Linked DNA regions of Chondromyces crocatus. The protein of the gene in region 2 interacts with the protein of the main gene of each other region in a pairwise test. Links are inferred from orthologs where the notes say so. Each region holds a gene or a part of one and is shown on either strand. Other genes may lie near its edges. The genes, in order: ung and ndk.

Region 1 (7,870 bases), 3.5 Mb from region 2 along the record:
GCAGCGAGGCAAGGCTCGTCTCGGGGCGATAGCATCCAGCGAACGGCGCCGAGCCGCTCGTGACTGCCGTGGAGCACGCCGTGTCGAGGAGCGTGTTCTGGTAGTTCTGGCCGCTGGAGCCGTTGTCGCTCGTCAGATCGAAGTTCAGCCCACCTGGCGAGAGCAGGGAAAGATCGATGTCGGCGTCGAAGGTGTGGGTGATGTTGAACCGGACTGCCGCCCGCATCACATAGGGCGAGCTGAGCAGCTCCACGTGGCTGGACACCGACCCCTGGTCCGGGATGGCGGCCGGCACGTCCTTCGCCGGAACGACGAGGAGGGCCCTGTTCGTCCCGCAGCCCAGGAACGTCGCGTCGCAGGCCGCCGCGCAGTCCGGGTCGGCGCAGTCGACCAGCCCGTCGCCGTCGTTGTCGGTCCCGTCGTTGCAGTAGAGTTCGATCCCGAGCGAGCACACGCTCGGCGTTCCGGTGCACACGTAGTTCGGCCAGATCTCGCAGTTCGCGTCGCAGCCATCGCCGTCGGCCGTGTTGCCGTCGTCGCACTCCTCGGCGCCTGCGCGGATACCGTTGCCGCAGGCGCTCACGGTGCAGTTCACGTCGCAGCCGTCGCCGTTGATCGCGTTGCCGTCGTCGCACTGCTCTCCGGCCGTCTGCACACCGTTCCCGCAGCCCGTCGGCCTGCAGTTCGAGTCACAACCATCGCCGTCGATCAGGTTCCCGTCGTCGCAGACCTCTGCGCCCTCGGTCACCCCGTCACCGCAGACGGCCGGGATGCACTGCCCCGCGCCGTCGCAGACCACGCCCCCATTGTCGTCGCAGCCCGTGCTCGCGGGTTCCGGCGTGAACACCGGCGTCCCCTGATCGCAGTCGTCGACCGTGCAGTCGTTGTTGTCGTTGGGAATGTCGAAGTCGTCCGCTTCCGTGACCGTCGACCCGTTCCCGTCGCAGATCGCGCGCTGACAATCGCCTGTGATCTGGGTGGGGACCAGCGTCCCGGCGGCGACCGGCGTCGTGCCGCACACCCCTGCCGTGCAGACCGCGACCTCACAGACGTTCGCCGGCGCCTGACAGTCGGCTGCGACCGCACATTGGGCGGGGCCCTGTCCCCCGGCGCCGCCCTGTCCCCCCATTCCTCCGGCGCCCATTCCCCCGGCGCCTTGTCCGCCAGAGCCCCCCTGTCCTCCAGCGCCTTGCCCCCCGGAGCCCCCTTGACCTCCAGTGCCTCCCTGGGCACCCGAGCCCCCTTGTCCGTCTCCGCCTTGTCCGTCTCCCCCGGCGCCGCCGGCCCCACCCGCACCAGGGGGGGTCGGAGGTCGGGGTTCATTCGAATCCGAGCAGCCGGCGGTCCCCAGGATGCCGAGGACGAGCGCCAGCCCTGCTGCAATTGGTCTTGTGTGACGCATGGATATGCGCGCCTCCAGGATGGGTCTCACCCGGTAAGTAAAGGTCCGAGCGTAAACCGTCCCGCTTACCAAATTATGCAATGACGCTCCCGCAGGGAAGTCGAAAGGAGCGCCGACAGTTTCTCTCTGCCATCCCCGTGAGCCCCCTTCCTCCTGGCGCGATCGTCGGGTTTCTTGGCCCTCCAGGGGGGAGCGCTTCATGTAGGCATCTGTGCGACCCCATGGCCTCTACGCGCTCGTCCTCGCCGTCTTCTTTCTCGGCGCGACGCCGGCGCGCGCTCTCGCGGCTCCGGGAGTCCGCGCCCTGAAGGTGCGCAGCGACGGCGCGTTCGCCGTGGTGGGCACCTCGGGCCGGCAGGTGCGCCTCACCGTCGACCCGGCGCTCCAGCGCGCAGCCGAGCGCCTCCTCGACCGCGCGGGCGCCCCGGAGGCCGCCATCGTCGCCTCCGACGTCCGGACGGGGCGCATCCTGGCCTGGGCCAGCCGCGGAGACCGCGACTACGTGGTCACCCCGCTCGCCCCGAGCGCGAGTCTCTTCAAGCTCGTCACCGCCTCGGCCCTCCTGGAGGCCAAGAAGGTCAGTCCCTCGTCGACCGTCTGCTACACGGGTGGCGAGCACGCCATCACGCAGCGCGAGCTCGACGCCCGCGGCGCGAGCTGCACGTCCTTCGGCGAGGCCATCGGCTACAGCATCAACGCCGTCTTCGCCCGCCTCGCGAGCAAGCACCTCGACGCCTCCGACCTCCAGCGGAAGGCCCTGGATCTCGGCTTCGCGGGCAAGGTCCCGATCGACGTCCCTGCTCTCGCCAGCGAGGTGGAGATCCCCGAGAGCGGCCTCGGCCTCGCCCGCGCCGCCGCGGGCTTCTGGAGCGGCCGCCTGACACCACTCGGCGCCCTCTTCGCCATGCAGACCATCGCCAACGACGGCGAGCGGGTCCGACTTTCGCTCATCGATCGGGGCGAAGCGCCAGAGCGCGTCGTCGAGGGCAGGGGGCTCGGCGCACGAGAGGCCAAGATGATGCGGGAGATGCTCCAGATCACCACCCGCCGCGGCACCTGCGCCAAGGCGTTCCGCAAGCCCGATGGCTCGCGCGCACTCGGGACCATGCCCGTCGCCGCCAAGACGGGCACGCTCGTGGGATCCATCCCTGGGCGCAAGGGGCAGCCCCGCATGTTTTCCTGGTTCGCCTCCTTCGCCCCCGCCAATCGACCGGAGATCGCCGTGTCCGTCATGCTCAGCAACGGCCTGAAGTGGCGTACGAAGGCCAACCTCGTCGGTCGGGAGTTGCTCGAGAACTACTTCGCCGAGCGGCGCAGGTGACCTCCTCGGGGCATCCGGATAGGCTTCCCGAGGAGGCCTGCCATGATGCCCGCCGAGATCATCCCCCCCATGCTGGAGCGGCTCCGTGAGGAGCACCCGAACGCTCGCTATGAGCTCGACTGGACCACGCCCTTCGAGCTGTTGATCGCCACGGTCCTCGCGGCGCAGTGTACCGACGAGCGCGTCAACAAGGTCACCGCCACCCTCTTCAAGAAGTACCCCGGTCCCCGCGCCTTCGCCGAGGCGGACACCACCGAGCTGGAAGAGGATCTCAAGCCCACCGGCTTCTACAAGCAGAAGACCAAGAGCGTGCAGGCCATCAGCCGCGAGCTGCTCGCGCGCTTCGACGGCGAAGTGCCTACCACCATCGAGCAGCTCACCACGCTGCCAGGTGTCGCGCGGAAGTCGGCCAACGTCGTCCTCAACACGGCCTTCGACATGCCCACCGGCATCATCGTCGACACCCACGTCGCCCGCGTCAGCCAGCGCATGGGTCTGAGCCGCAAGGACAAGCCCGAGGAGATCGAGCGCGACCTGATGAAGATCGTCGATCAGAGCGACTGGACCTTCTTCGGCCCTGCCACCGTGCTCCATGGCCGCTACACCTGCATGGCGAAGAAGCCCCAGTGCGCCACCTGTGGCATGAGCGATCTCTGCGCGAAGAACGGAGTGTGACGTGAACGTCGACCTGCCCGACTCCTGGATGTCCGTCCTCTCCGACGAGCTGGAGAAGCCCTACTTCAAGAAGCTCGCGACCTACGTCGACGCCGAGCGCGCCGCTCACCAGGTCTTCCCCCCCGAAGGCGACGTCTTCTCCGCGTTCCGGCTCACGCCGTACGAAGAGGTCCGCGTGCTCCTGCTCGGCCAGGACCCGTACCACGACGACAACCAGGCCCACGGGTTGTGCTTCTCCGTGCGACCCGGCATCCCCACGCCACCCTCCCTCGTCAACATGTACAAGGAGGCGGTCGAAGACGTCTCCGGCTTCGAGACCCCGCGCCACGGATGCCTCACCGCCTGGGCCGAGCAGGGCGTGCTACTACTCAACACCGTGCTCACCGTGCGCGCGCACCAGCCCAACTCGCACAAAGGGCAGGGCTGGGAGACGTTCACCGACGCCGTCATCAAGAAGGTGAGCGACAAGCCGGACCCCGTGGTCTTCGTGCTCTGGGGAGGCTACGCGCAGAAGAAAGAGAAGCTCATCGACGCCCGCAAGCACATCGTCATCAAGTCCGCGCACCCCTCTCCCCTCTCGGCGAGGAGCGGCTTCTTCGGCAGCCGCCCGTACTCCAAGATCAACGACGCCCTCACGCACGCGGGGAAGCCCGCGATCGACTGGAAACTCCCGCAAGAGCTGTAGCCTCCCCGTGACGGACGACGGCCGCCGGCCTCCGCGTGCCCTCCCGCTCGCGCAGCCCACCCGCTACACCCCTTCCGTGCTCGAGGGCATCGCCGACGGCGAGCGCGCCGTCCTCGGACCCCTCTTCGGTGGCGGCGAGGTGGGCGTCATCGAGGCCGCCGCGCAGGCCCTCGCCCGTGCCGACGTACTGGTCCAGTCGGCGCGCGAGGCCGAGCCCCCGCCGCAGCCCATCGCCTGCGGTCCCCGCTGCCCGAGCTGCTGCACCTCCAAGGTGCTCGTCCTCGTGCCGGAGGTCCTGCGCCTCGCCGCCTGGCTCCGAGCGAACCGCACGCCCGAGGACCTCGCCGAGCTGCTCGAACGAGTCCGCGCCACCGACGCCACCACCCGAGGCCTGAGCCGGAGCGAGCGCGCACACCGTGGCATCCCGTGTCCCTTGCTCGACGCCGAGGGCTCCTGCTCCGTGCATCCGGCCCGCCCCCTCGTCTGCGCCTCGTGGACCTCGCTCGATCTCGCCGCGTGCCAACGTCACTTCCCCGATCCCCTCCACACCCCCGCACCGCCGTTGCACGCCCCGGGCTACGAGGTGGTGAATGCGGTGATGGCCGGCCTCGGCTGGGCCGCCAAGGAACGCGGCCTCGACGCCACACCCCTCGAGCTCATCGCCGCCCTCCGCATCGCGCTGGAGCGCCCCGGCGCTGGAGCGCGCTGGCTCCGGAAACTCCCCGTCTTCTCGACCGCCCACGATCCGGAGTGGATGGCGGCCAACGGTGGCCCCGTCGGCGTTCCTTAGGGGAGTTCCGCCCACCTTGCACGCGCAGGCGCTTCCACGCCGAACCAGGTGTCCTCCGCTTTTTTTCCGGCAGGTCACGCTCGTGACCGGAAGGAGGCGGCAGCCGACGGAGGGGGGGCCGCCTGCGATCCTGATGCCGGATGCAAGCGCATGCTCCTCGTCCCGCGCGACACCGACGCGGTGGCTGGAGCAGGGACCGGGGTGGATGCACGACGCGACCGTCGAACAGCTGGGCGGTGACGGGAGCGGAGAAAGCGCCGCCGAGGGGCGCGACCGTCACGCCCCAGGGACGCGCTCACCTGGAGGTCGTCCGCCACGACAGAGGATTTGTCGCCCGAAACATGGTCGCGTCGGCGCCCGACGACGGTAGGTCACGCCCGTGACCTGGTCGCATCAGCGGGCGACGCGACCATGTTTCGAGCGTGACCTGGTCGCGTCGCCCGCCAACGGCATCCGGTTCGCATTCACCCACGTGAAACCATCACCGGGCGGCTTCTGGCATGGCGCTGGAGCGGACCTGGGTCCACTGGGACCTGGGGCTGCCGCGCTGAACTCGTCTCTTCAGGATGAAAAATTACGACGATGGAACGAGGCCCCCGACGATGCTGGAGCGCCGGGGTCCCCGCGGACCTGGGGGGTGGCGGGCGTCCTGGCGCCTCGGAGACATGCCGTGTCCCCGCCGTCGTGGTCAGGGAGTTTCAGACGCCATCCAGCATCCTCAGGCGGCGCGCGTCGTCCGTCGTCGCCTCGGCAGGGTCGCCAGCCCACCGAGCAGCACCAGCATGCCCCCTGAGCGCTGCTGCCGTCGTGCCCGGCGACCCGGCACCCGCAGCCGCGCGTTCGTGAAACGCCCGGAGACGGACCGCACGCGACACGATGCGAGGTGGAGAGGCCCGCGCAACGGGGGGACTCACGCGCGGGGTCGTGGGGATTGGAGGGTGTTGCCGCTCTCACGGTCATCCGTGCTCGAAGGGATCGAGGGACGAGCGCCCAGGAGGCGCCCGGCCCTCGCGTTCACGGCGTTTCAGGCAGCCCGTTGCGAGCGCCGACGCCGCCGCGTGACGACCACGGCAAGGCCACCGAGGAACAGCAGCGCACCCGCCTGAGAGCTGCTCTCGATGCCCGCGACGCGGCATCCGCAGCCGCTGTCGTCCTGTGTGTCACCGTCATCCGGCGTGTCGGAACCACCGACGCCGCCGAGCCCGTCGCCGCCAGCGCCGAGGCCACCTTCGCCGCCTCCACCGCCAGCGCCACCAGCACCGAGGCCACCTTCGCCACCAGCGCCACCAGCGCCCTCGCCGCCGGCACCGAGGCCGCCTTCACCCCCGCTGCCGCCCGAGCCGCCGCCAGCGCCGCCCTGGCCTTCGCTGGTGCAATCGGAGGCGCAGCCATCGCCGTCCGTGGTGTTGCCGTCGTCGCAGTCCTCGACCCCTTCCTGGACGAAGCCGTCGCCGCAGGTGGCCTCGACACAGCCATCGACGCACCCGTCGGTGTCGTCCTGGTTGCCGTCGTCGCACTCCTCGACCCCATCACGGACGAAGCCGTCTCCGCAGGTGGCGGTCATGCACGTGTTGAGGCAGCCGTCGTTGTTGCTCTGGTTGCCGTCGTCGCAGGTCTCTCCCGGCTGGACGATCCCATCGCCGCAGGTGGGCAGCGAACAGTTGTTGCGGCAGCCATCGTTGTCGATCGAGTTGCCGTCATCACAAGCCTCGACGCCGGTCTGGACGAAGCCGTCGCCGCAGGTCGCGCTGGTGCAGGTGTTGAGGCACGCGTCGTTGTTGCTCGCGTTGCCGTCGTCACATTGCTCGACGCCCGTACGGACGAACCCATCGCCGCAGGAGGCGACGACGCAGGTGTTGAGGCAAGCGTCGTTGTTGCTCGCGTTGCCGTCGTCGCATTGCTCGACGCCCGTGCGGACGAACCCATCGCCGCAGGAGGCGACGACGCAGGTGTTGAGGCAAGCGTCGTTGTTGCTCGCGTTGCCGTCATCGCACTGCTCGACGCCCGTGCGGACGAACCCATCGCCGCAGGAGGCGGTGACGCAGGTGTTGAGGCAGGCGTCGCTGTTGTTCTGGTTGCCGTCGTCGCACTGCTCGACACCGGCCTGCACGACGCCATCGCCACAGGAGGCGGTGACGCAGGTGTTGAGGCAGGCGTCGTTGTTGTTCTGGTTGCCGTCGTCGCACTGCTCGACGCCGGCCTGCACGAAGCCGTCACCGCACGCGGCGAGCATGCACGTGTTGAGACAGCCGTCTGTATTGCTCGCGTTGCCGTCGTCGCACTGCTCCGGGCCGTTGGCGATCCCGTCGCCGCAGCGCGGGCCCGGGCCGCCACAGTCCGCGCGGCAGTGGTTGTACTGGCCGTTCTGTGGGCCATCGTCACAGGCCTCCCCGGGGCCGACGATGCCATCGCCACACGTCGACGCCGGTACGAACTCGTAGGCGCCCATGTCGAAGGCCGCCCCGTTGATCCCATCCCCGTCCAGTGGTCGCGGGTTGCCGTCGAGGTCGGTGCTCGGCGCTCCCGTCGCCGTGCCCGCGTCGATGCAAGCGCTCGTGCTCTGGAGCCGGAGATTCCCGGGGGCGGCGATGTAGAGGGGGTTGACGGAGAGCGATCCCGTGCCGCCGCCGGCGCCGCTGTAGTCGCTGCTGGAATTTCCCCAGACGTTGGAGTGGGTGACGTTGATCGCAGGGGTGCCCGAAGTCGTGTAGCGGTTGACGCCGATGCCGTTGGCGGTGACGACGCTGTTGGTGACGTTGACCGTCAGGCCCACGCCCGAGCTGGTGCGCGCATAGACGCCATAGCTGTTGTTGGCGTACACCGTGGAGTTGACGACATTGACCGTATTTCCCGCGCCATTGCTGGTGTAGACATAGACGCCGGTGTTGGAGTTGTTGCGCAGGACCGAGTTCGTCACCGAACCCGAGGCGCTGCCCGCGAAGTAGAGGCCGTAGGTGTTGCCGTGGGCCGTCAGACCGTCGAAGGTCTGCGTGCCTT
Region 2 (7,935 bases):
AAGGGCATCGTCGAGGCGCACGGTGGCGCCATCTGGGTCGACAGCGAGGTCGGCGTCGGTACCACGGTACGCTTCACCATGCCCCCCGCAGGGACCCTCCGCGAAGCGGCGAGCGCCGCCCTCTAGCCGCCCAGGGAAGCCGCCGTCGCTTTCCCCATCGCTGCGATCCAGCGACGCAGGATGCCATCCCCCTCCACCAGCCGGGCGATGGACGTCCATTCGTTTCGCTGATGCGCCTGGGCATTCACGCCCGGACCGAAGTTCACGGCAGGCACGCCCAGCTCGGCGAAGCGGGCCACGTCGGTCCATGCTTGCTTGGGCTCGACGCCGTTCACCCCTGCAGCGCGAAGCTGCATCACGAGCGGGTGGGAAGCATGCGGCAACGCGGACGGGCTGAGATCCAGCCACGCGACCTCGGCGCGATCGCCCACCAGCCCTTCGATCTCGCGCTGCGCCTCCTCGATCGAGGTCCCCGGCGCGAAGCGGTGGTTCAGGTTCAGCGTGAGCTCATCCGGGATGATGTTCCGCCCTCGGCCGCCCTCGATCAGGGTGGCTGAGGTCACCGTCCGGTACAGGAGCCCATCATGGACGACATCGCGGGGCTCCAGCGCATCGAGCTCCACCAGCAGGCGCCCTGCTTTGTGGATGGCGTTCTCTCCCTGCCAGGGCCGCCCGCTGTGCGCGGTTCTCCCGCGGAACGTCACGGTCGCGTGCAGCGAGCCCACCGCCCCGAGGCTCAGTCGATTGTCGCTCGGCTCCAGGCACACCGCGAGATCGACCTGCCCGAGCCCGGGCTCACGCTCCAGCACGAGCCCGAGCTCGTTGTCGCGAAACGGTCCCTCCTCGCGCGCATAGAACACCAGCGTCAGATCCAGCCCATCGAGTCCCTCCGGCGCGTGCTCGACGAGGTCCAGCATCAGCGCCAGGCCTGACTTCATGTCACTCGCGCCCGGACCGTAGAGGCGATCCCCCTCGATGCGGGGCGGTCCATCATGCGCGGTCCTCACCACGTCGAGGTGCCCAGCCAGCGCAACCTTGGGCCCCCCCGTCCCCCGCGTCACCTGCACCACCAGCGAGTCGCCATGACGTCGAGGCGGTTCAGGAAGCCGCGCCCGACGCAGCCGCTCGACGAGCGCGTCGCAGAGCGCCTTCTCTTCCCCAGTCGGCGAAGGGATCTCGCAGAGCCAGAGGAGGGTTGCCGCGAGCCGGTCCGCTCGCACGGGGTCACCTTCGACGGGCGTCGTCATACCGCGACCCCGAAGTCACGAAGCGCCGAGTTCAAGGAGACCTTCCGGTCCGTCGCCGCCGTCCTGTGACCGATGATCAACGCACAGGGCACGCCGAACGTCCCCGCGGGGAACGTCTTCGGGCGCGTCCCCGGGATCACCACGCTGCGGGGAGGCACGCGACCGCGGTACTCGACCACCTCGGGCCCGCTCACATCGAGGATGGCCGTGGAAGACGTCAGCACCACGCCCGCCCCGAGCACGGCCTCTTCGCCCACCACGACCCCCTCCACCACGATCACCCGGGATCCGATGAAGGCCCCATCTTCGACGATCACGGGCTGCGCCGACGGCGGCTCGAGCACGCCTCCGATCCCCACGCCGCCCGACAGGTGGCAATCGCGGCCGATCTGCGCGCAGCTCCCGACGGTCGCCCAGGTATCGACCATCGTCCCGGCGCCCACCCGCGCACCGATGTTCACGTAGCCGGGCATCACGATGGCGCCCGCCTCCAGAAACGCGCCATACCGCACCGTTCCCGGGGGCACCACGCGCACCCCCGCGGCGTCCAGACCTCGCTTCAGCGGGATCTTGTCGTGGAACTCGAAGGGCCCTGCCTCCATCACCTCCATCTTGCGCAGGGCGAAATAGAGGAGAATCGCCTCTTTCAACCACGCATGGGTCACCCACGCTCCGCCTGGTTCGGCGCGCTCGGCGACCCGGAGCACCCCGCGATCGAGTGCGTCCACCGCGCTCAGGACGGCCTCTTCATGAGCCGACGAGCGCAGCAACGCGCGGTCCCTGTAAGCAGCCTCGACGAGCCCCCTCAGCGCATCCACATCCATCACCGACGGGCCTTACCACGTTCCGCCGAAGGCGCCGACTTCGTGAGACGAGCGCATGGCGAGCGTCGCGCCCTCCCGCGTCCAGGCTCCCGACGGCATCGTCCGTCGCTCCGTCGCTCCGTCGCTCCGTCGCTCAGAGGATGAGGGTGCTGGAACTCGCGCCAGCCTCCGGCAAGCGCAGCTCCATTCCCGCACGTCGCGCCGTCACCAGGGCCACTGCGCGGGCACGCTCGCTGCTCTCCCTCAGGGGCACCATCAGGGCCACCCTCGTCCCCCCTTCATCGCCTCCCCGCGCCGCTCGAAGGCGCACGACCGCTCGCCCGTCGGCCCGACGTCCAGCTTCGAGCAACAGACAGGTCACCCCCGACTCTGCCAGCGCGGCCACGACGAGTTCCAGCAGCGGCCCGATCACCCGGGGATCGGCCTCCACGCTGTCACAGTCTTCGCCGAGCGCGACCAGCAGCCGGATGGCGGGTTGCGCCTGCAAGAGACCACTGCCCCGCTCTCTCAGCAGATCGCCCAGGTTGAGCGAGGTGGGTCGAAGCTCGATGGATGCGACCAGCAGATCGAGGAAGAGAAGGGCGCTCGAGAGTTCGCGCGACGTCCGTCTCACATGGGCTTCCATGGCGAGCCGCTGCCGAGCGTCGATGGTCCGCTCGGGAGGAGTGGCCCTCCCTCGGCCGCCAGGACGGCTCTCTTCGGGAGGAGTGGCCCTCCCGCGGCTGCCAGGACGGCTCTCTTCCAGCCCACGCCCCAGCTCCGACTCCAGCCGCGCTACCTCTGCTTCTGCTGGCGTGATCACCGCCCGTGCAGCAGCCACACTCTCCGAGTCGGCAGCCATCGTCACGGCCAGCGCCTCCGCCAGCGCGTCGAGGGCGCCGCGGAGCGTGGCGCAGCCCTCCTGCACCTCGGGTAGTGCCCGCAGGATACCCCGCGGTCCTACCCGACGTGAGCCGAGCAACTGGACGAAGCTCTCGATGGCAGCAGCGCCGTCGCGAACCGCGCCGCGCGCGGCTGCGAGGCGCTCATCGAGCATCAGGAGGCCGAGGAAGCCGTCGGAGACACCTCGTAACCGGCGAAGAAGTAGGAAATCTCTCGCGCCGCGGTCGAGGTCTTGTCGGAGCCGTGCGCGGCGTTCTCGCCGACGCTCGCCCCGTAGAGCTTGCGGATCGTTCCCTCCGCCGCCTTCGCCGGATCGGTCGCGCCGATGACCTCACGGTACCGGGCCACCGCGTCTTCACGCTCCAGCGCCATCACGATGATGGGGCTGCGCGACATGAAGGCGACCAGCTCATCGAAGAACCCGCGCCCCCGGTGCTCCTCGTAGAAGCCCTCGGCCTCCTTGCGGGACAGGTGAACGCGCTTCAGCGCCTTGACGGTGAAGCCCTCGGCCTCCAGCCGGGCGATGATCGCCCCGGCGTGGTTCTTCTCGACGGCGTCGGGCTTGATGATGGAAAGGGTTCGCTCCAGGGCCATGATGGGGCGGGCTTATGCGAAAGTTCGCGTCCTTGCAAGAAGTTCCCATCCGGCCGGGCCTGCCCAGGCCCCGTGCCCGCTTCGCGCTGGGCGGTCTCCCCCTCCCTCGGGGGGCGCCATGAACCTGTAACATTCACCTGCTAGAAGGTCCGCCATGCCGAGCCACGTTCTCATCGTCGAGGATGAGCGCGATCTGCAGCGCGTCGTCGCCTACAACTTCCGTCAAGCTGGGTTCGACGTCGTCTCGGCGATGAACGGCGAGACCGCCCTCCGTGCACTCAAGGAGGAGCGTTTCGACCTGATCATCCTCGATCTCATGCTGCCCGACATCTCGGGGACCGAGCTCTGTCGCCGCATCAAGCAGAGCCCCCAGACCGCCCAGACACCCATCATCATGGTCACGGCGAAGGGCGAGGAGGTCGACCGGGTGGTGGGCTTCGAGCTCGGCGCCGACGACTACCTGGTCAAGCCGTTCAGCGTCCGGGAGCTCATCCTCCGCGCCCGGGCCGTACTGCGCCGCTCCGAGGGCCCTGGCCCTGCACCCGAGCGCTTCGACTTCGGCGCCCTCCGCATCGACCGCGCAGCGCACCGGGCGTGGGTCGAAGGGCAAGAGGTCGCCCTCACCGCGCTGGAGTTCCGCCTCCTCATGATGCTCTACGATCGCCGAGGCCGCGTGCTCTCGCGGGACACCCTCCTCGACGAGGTCTGGGGCTCCCACGTCGACGTGACCGCCCGCAACGTCGACACCCACGTGAAGCGGGTCCGCGAGAAGCTCGGCGTCGTCGGGGAGTACATCGAGACCGTGCGCGGCGTGGGCTACCGCTTCCGCGCCGACGCAGGCGAGAGCACCAGCAGCGGATGAGGCGGCGACTCGGCCTCGGCGGCAGGCTGGTCCTCGCGACGGCGGTGGTGCTCCTCGGCGCCGGCGTCGTGCTCGAGCAGCTCAGCTCGCACGAGCTGGAAGCGCTCCTCGCCCGCCACGCGGCCCCCCCGGCCGCCATCGACGCCGCCCTCGCGCGCTACCGCCAGCTCGTCCTCATCGGCGTCGCCGCTGCGATCCTGGTGGCCTCCGCCGTCGGCGCAGCGGCCGCCCTCCTGGTCACCCGCCCCGTCACCCGCCTCACCCGCGTCGCCCTCGCCATGGCCCGCGGCGATCTCACCGCCCGCGCCCCGACCCGTGGCGCTGGCGAGGTCGCTCAGCTCGGGCGCGCGCTGAACCAGCTCACCAGCGCCCTCTCCCGCTCCATCGGGGAGCTGCGCGGCGAGCGCGACGTCCTCGCCGGCATCCTCGACGGCATGCGCGAAGGCGTCCTCGTGCTCGACGGCGACGCCCTGATCGTCCTCGCCAACCGGGCCGTCCGCGGCATGCTCTCCGTCGGAGAAGACGCCGTCGGCAAGTCCGTCCTCGAGGCCATCCGCAGCGCCCGCCTCGCCGAGGCCGTCGACCGCGCGCGGGGTCAAGACGAGCCGGTCGACATCGAGGTCGAGCTCGGCCACCTCTTCGGCCTCGGCCGGGGCGCAGCCTTCACCCTCCCTGCCGCCCGCCGCATCCTCGTCCGGGTCTCTCGCTTGCAGAGCGATACCGGCCGACCGGGCGTCATCGCCGTCTTCCACGACGTCACCGATCTGCGCCGCCTGGAGACCATCCGCACGGACTTCGTGGCCAACGTGTCCCACGAGCTGCGCACCCCGGTGACGGCCATCAGCACCGCCGTCGAAACCTTGCAGATGGGCGCGCTCTCCGATCCTGGCGAGGCCCCCGAGTTCGTGGCGATGATCGACCGCAACGCCCGGCGGCTACGTCAGCTCGTCGACGATCTCCTCGACCTCGCCAAGATCGAATCGAAGACCCTCAAGCTCGATCTCCAGACGCTCGACGTCAGCGGCGTCATCGAGCACGCCACCCACCTGTGCGCCGAGCCGGCGCGACGCCGCCGCGTCGAGGTCACCGTCGAAAAGCCGTCCGATCTGCCCCTCGGCCGCTTCGACCAGCGCGCGCTCGAACAGGTGCTCACCAACCTGCTCGACAACGCCATCAAGTACGCAGGAGAGGGGGCGCACGTCACCGTCTCGTCGCGCACAGAAGGCGACCTCCTCGCCATCACCGTCGCCGACGACGGTCCCGGGATCCCGGCCCAGCACCTGGGGCGCATCTTCGAGCGCTTCTACCGCGTCGACGCAGGCCGCTCCCGCGACCTCGGCGGGACCGGCCTCGGCCTGGCGATCGTGAAACACCTCGTCGAGCTGATGAGCGGCGCCGTCGACGTCGAGAGCGCCCTCGGACGCGGCACCCGCTTCACCGTGCGCATCCCGCGCGGCGCGTGAGCCTCCGCCGCCCATCCACCCCTCTGTCACCGTCCCGTCACTCACCGCCGGTAGACACGATTGCCCTGACGCAGAGGCGCCCGGTGGAGGATACTCCCCGCGTGCGTCCCCTCCCCTCCCTCAACCCCGAGCAGCGCCCATCCACCCGTAGATGACCGCGATCGATCCCGAGATCGGCGCCGAATCGGCGCCCGCCACCAAGCTCCAGGTCACGCACCTGAACGCTTACTTCGGAGATCTCCACGTCATCCGGGACATCACCCTCGGTGTCCCCGCCGAGAAGGTGACCGCCATCATCGGCCCCTCCGGCTGCGGAAAATCCACCTTCCTGCGCTGCCTCAACCGCATGCACGAGCACGTCCCGGGGGCCCGGGCCAAGGGCGAAGTCCTCCTCGACGGCGTCGACGTCTACCACCCCTCGGTCAACCCCGTCCGGCTGCGGCGGCGGGTCGGCATGGTCTTTCAGAAGCCGAACCCGTTCCCCACGATGTCCATCCGCGACAACGTACTCGCCGGCCACCGGCTGAACGGCACCCACATCGACGCGCCAGGAGAACTCGTCGAGCACTGCTTGCGCCAGGTGGCCCTCTGGGACGAAGTGAAGGACCGGCTCGACCAGCCCGGCATCGCCCTGTCCAGCGGCCAGCAACAGCGGCTCTGCATCGCCCGGGTGCTGGCCGTCGAGCCCGACGTCGTCCTCCTCGACGAACCCTGCTCCGCCCTCGATCCCATCGCCACGGCCCACATCGAGGAGCTGATCGAGGAACTGAAGGATCGGTATACTCTCCTCCTCGTCACGCACAACCTGCAGCAGGCGGCGCGCGTCTCCGACTACATGGCCTTCTTCTACATGGGGAATCTCGTGGAGTTCGACCGGACCGACGTCATCTTCACCAACCCCAAGGAGAGCCGGACCGAAGACTACGTGACCGGCAAATTCGGCTGAGATCCCGACCGATGCCCACGCACACCAGCAAGGTCTACGAGCACGAGCTGCGGACGCTGCGCGACAAGCTCCTCCTGATGGGCAGCCTCGTCGAGGAGATGATCCACAAGGGCTCCACCGCCCTCTCCACCCGCGACTCCGGCCTCGCCAAGGCGACGATCCGGCTCGACCGGCGGTGTAACCGGCTGGAGTGCGAGGTGGACGAGCTGTGCATGCGCATCCTGGCCACACGCCAGCCGGTCGCCTCGGATCTGCGCTTCGTCACCACCGCGCTGAAGATCGTCACCGACCTCGAGCGCATCGGCGATCTCGTGGTCAACGTCTGTGAACGCGTGGAAGAACTCAACGAAGAGTCCCCGCTGGCCGTGACCGAAGAACTCACCAGCCTCTCCGAAGAGGCGGCGGCGGTCGTGCGAGAGGCCCTCGACGCCCTCGTCTCCCGCGACGTCGAGCGCGCCCAGAAGCTCCTCGAGCACGACGACCAGATCGACGACCACTACGCCCGCATCTTCCAGGACGTGCTCACGCTCATGAGCCGCGATCCTGCCACGGTGTACCGAGCCACCCGCGTGCAGTCGATCGCCAAGTACCTGGAGCGCATCGCCGACCACGCCATGAACATCGCCGAGTCGGTCGTCTTCCTGGTCAAGGGCAGAGACATCCGCCACAACAACCGCCTCAAGGAGAGCGACCCGCTCGAAGGCGAGCATGACGAGAGGCCCTCACGGGCCCGCTGAGCGCCATGGGGGGCACGACCTTCACAGCGGCGCCCTTCGCGTGGGCCGCCGCGGGCGTGCTCGCTTCGGGCCTCCTCGGCTGCGGCCGCTCGGGGCCCGACCCCGTGGTCACCGTGGATGGCTCCAGCACCGGCTACCCCCTCAGCGAGGCCGTCGCCGAGGAACTCCAGCGCAGGACCCCGCCCACCCGGGTCGTCGTCGGGATCTCGGGGACGGACGGCGGCCTCCAGAAGCTCTGCGCCGGTGAGGTCGACATCTCCGCCGCATCCCGGCCCATCCGCCCGAGCGAAGCGGAAGCCTGCCGCAGCGGGGGGATCGACTACCTCGAGATCCCCGTCGCCTTCGACGGCATCGCCATCGTCGGAAACCTCGCCAACACC

What was found.
Region 1: the proteins of ndk (region 2) and ung interact in binary tests that used the Escherichia coli proteins (3 or more experiments, as listed by UniProt). The link is inferred for Chondromyces crocatus from one-to-one orthologs.

What each region holds. Positions count from the first base shown.
Region 1 is NZ_CP012159.1:4,276,527-4,284,396, forward strand. The notes cover bases 2,429-5,241. They hold ung (uracil-DNA glycosylase), read left to right. Parts: upstream 2,429-3,399; coding sequence 3,400-4,083; downstream 4,084-5,241. Other genes in these bases: CMC5_RS15880 (penicillin-binding transpeptidase domain-containing protein), read left to right, coding at 2,429-2,723; nth (endonuclease III), read left to right, coding at 2,766-3,398; CMC5_RS15895 (YkgJ family cysteine cluster protein), read left to right, coding at 4,091-4,873. Also shown: CMC5_RS47550 (DUF4215 domain-containing protein), read right to left, coding at 1-1,402; more of CMC5_RS15880, read left to right, coding at 1,614-2,428; CMC5_RS46505 (DUF4215 domain-containing protein), read right to left, coding at 5,898-7,870. UniProt on the Escherichia coli protein: Excises uracil residues from the DNA which can arise as a result of misincorporation of dUMP residues by DNA polymerase or due to deamination of cytosine.
Region 2 is NZ_CP012159.1:7,731,015-7,738,949, forward strand. What follows is about bases 1,828-4,705. They hold ndk (nucleoside-diphosphate kinase), read right to left. Parts: upstream 3,548-4,705; coding sequence 3,107-3,547; downstream 1,828-3,106. Other genes in these bases: CMC5_RS27695 (2,3,4,5-tetrahydropyridine-2,6-dicarboxylate N-succinyltransferase), read right to left, coding at 1,828-2,071; CMC5_RS27700 (hypothetical protein), read right to left, coding at 2,205-3,107; CMC5_RS27710 (response regulator), read left to right, coding at 3,702-4,409; CMC5_RS27715 (HAMP domain-containing sensor histidine kinase), read left to right, coding at 4,406-4,705. In the rest of the region: CMC5_RS27685 (sensor histidine kinase), read left to right, coding at 1-126; dapE (succinyl-diaminopimelate desuccinylase), read right to left, coding at 123-1,220; more of CMC5_RS27695, read right to left, coding at 1,244-1,827; more of CMC5_RS27715, read left to right, coding at 4,706-5,872; phosphate ABC transporter ATP-binding protein PstB, read left to right, coding at 6,024-6,818; phosphate signaling complex protein PhoU, read left to right, coding at 6,830-7,555; CMC5_RS27730 (PstS family phosphate ABC transporter substrate-binding protein), read left to right, coding at 7,561-7,935. UniProt on the Escherichia coli protein: Major role in the synthesis of nucleoside triphosphates other than ATP. The ATP gamma phosphate is transferred to the NDP beta phosphate via a ping-pong mechanism, using a phosphorylated active-site intermediate.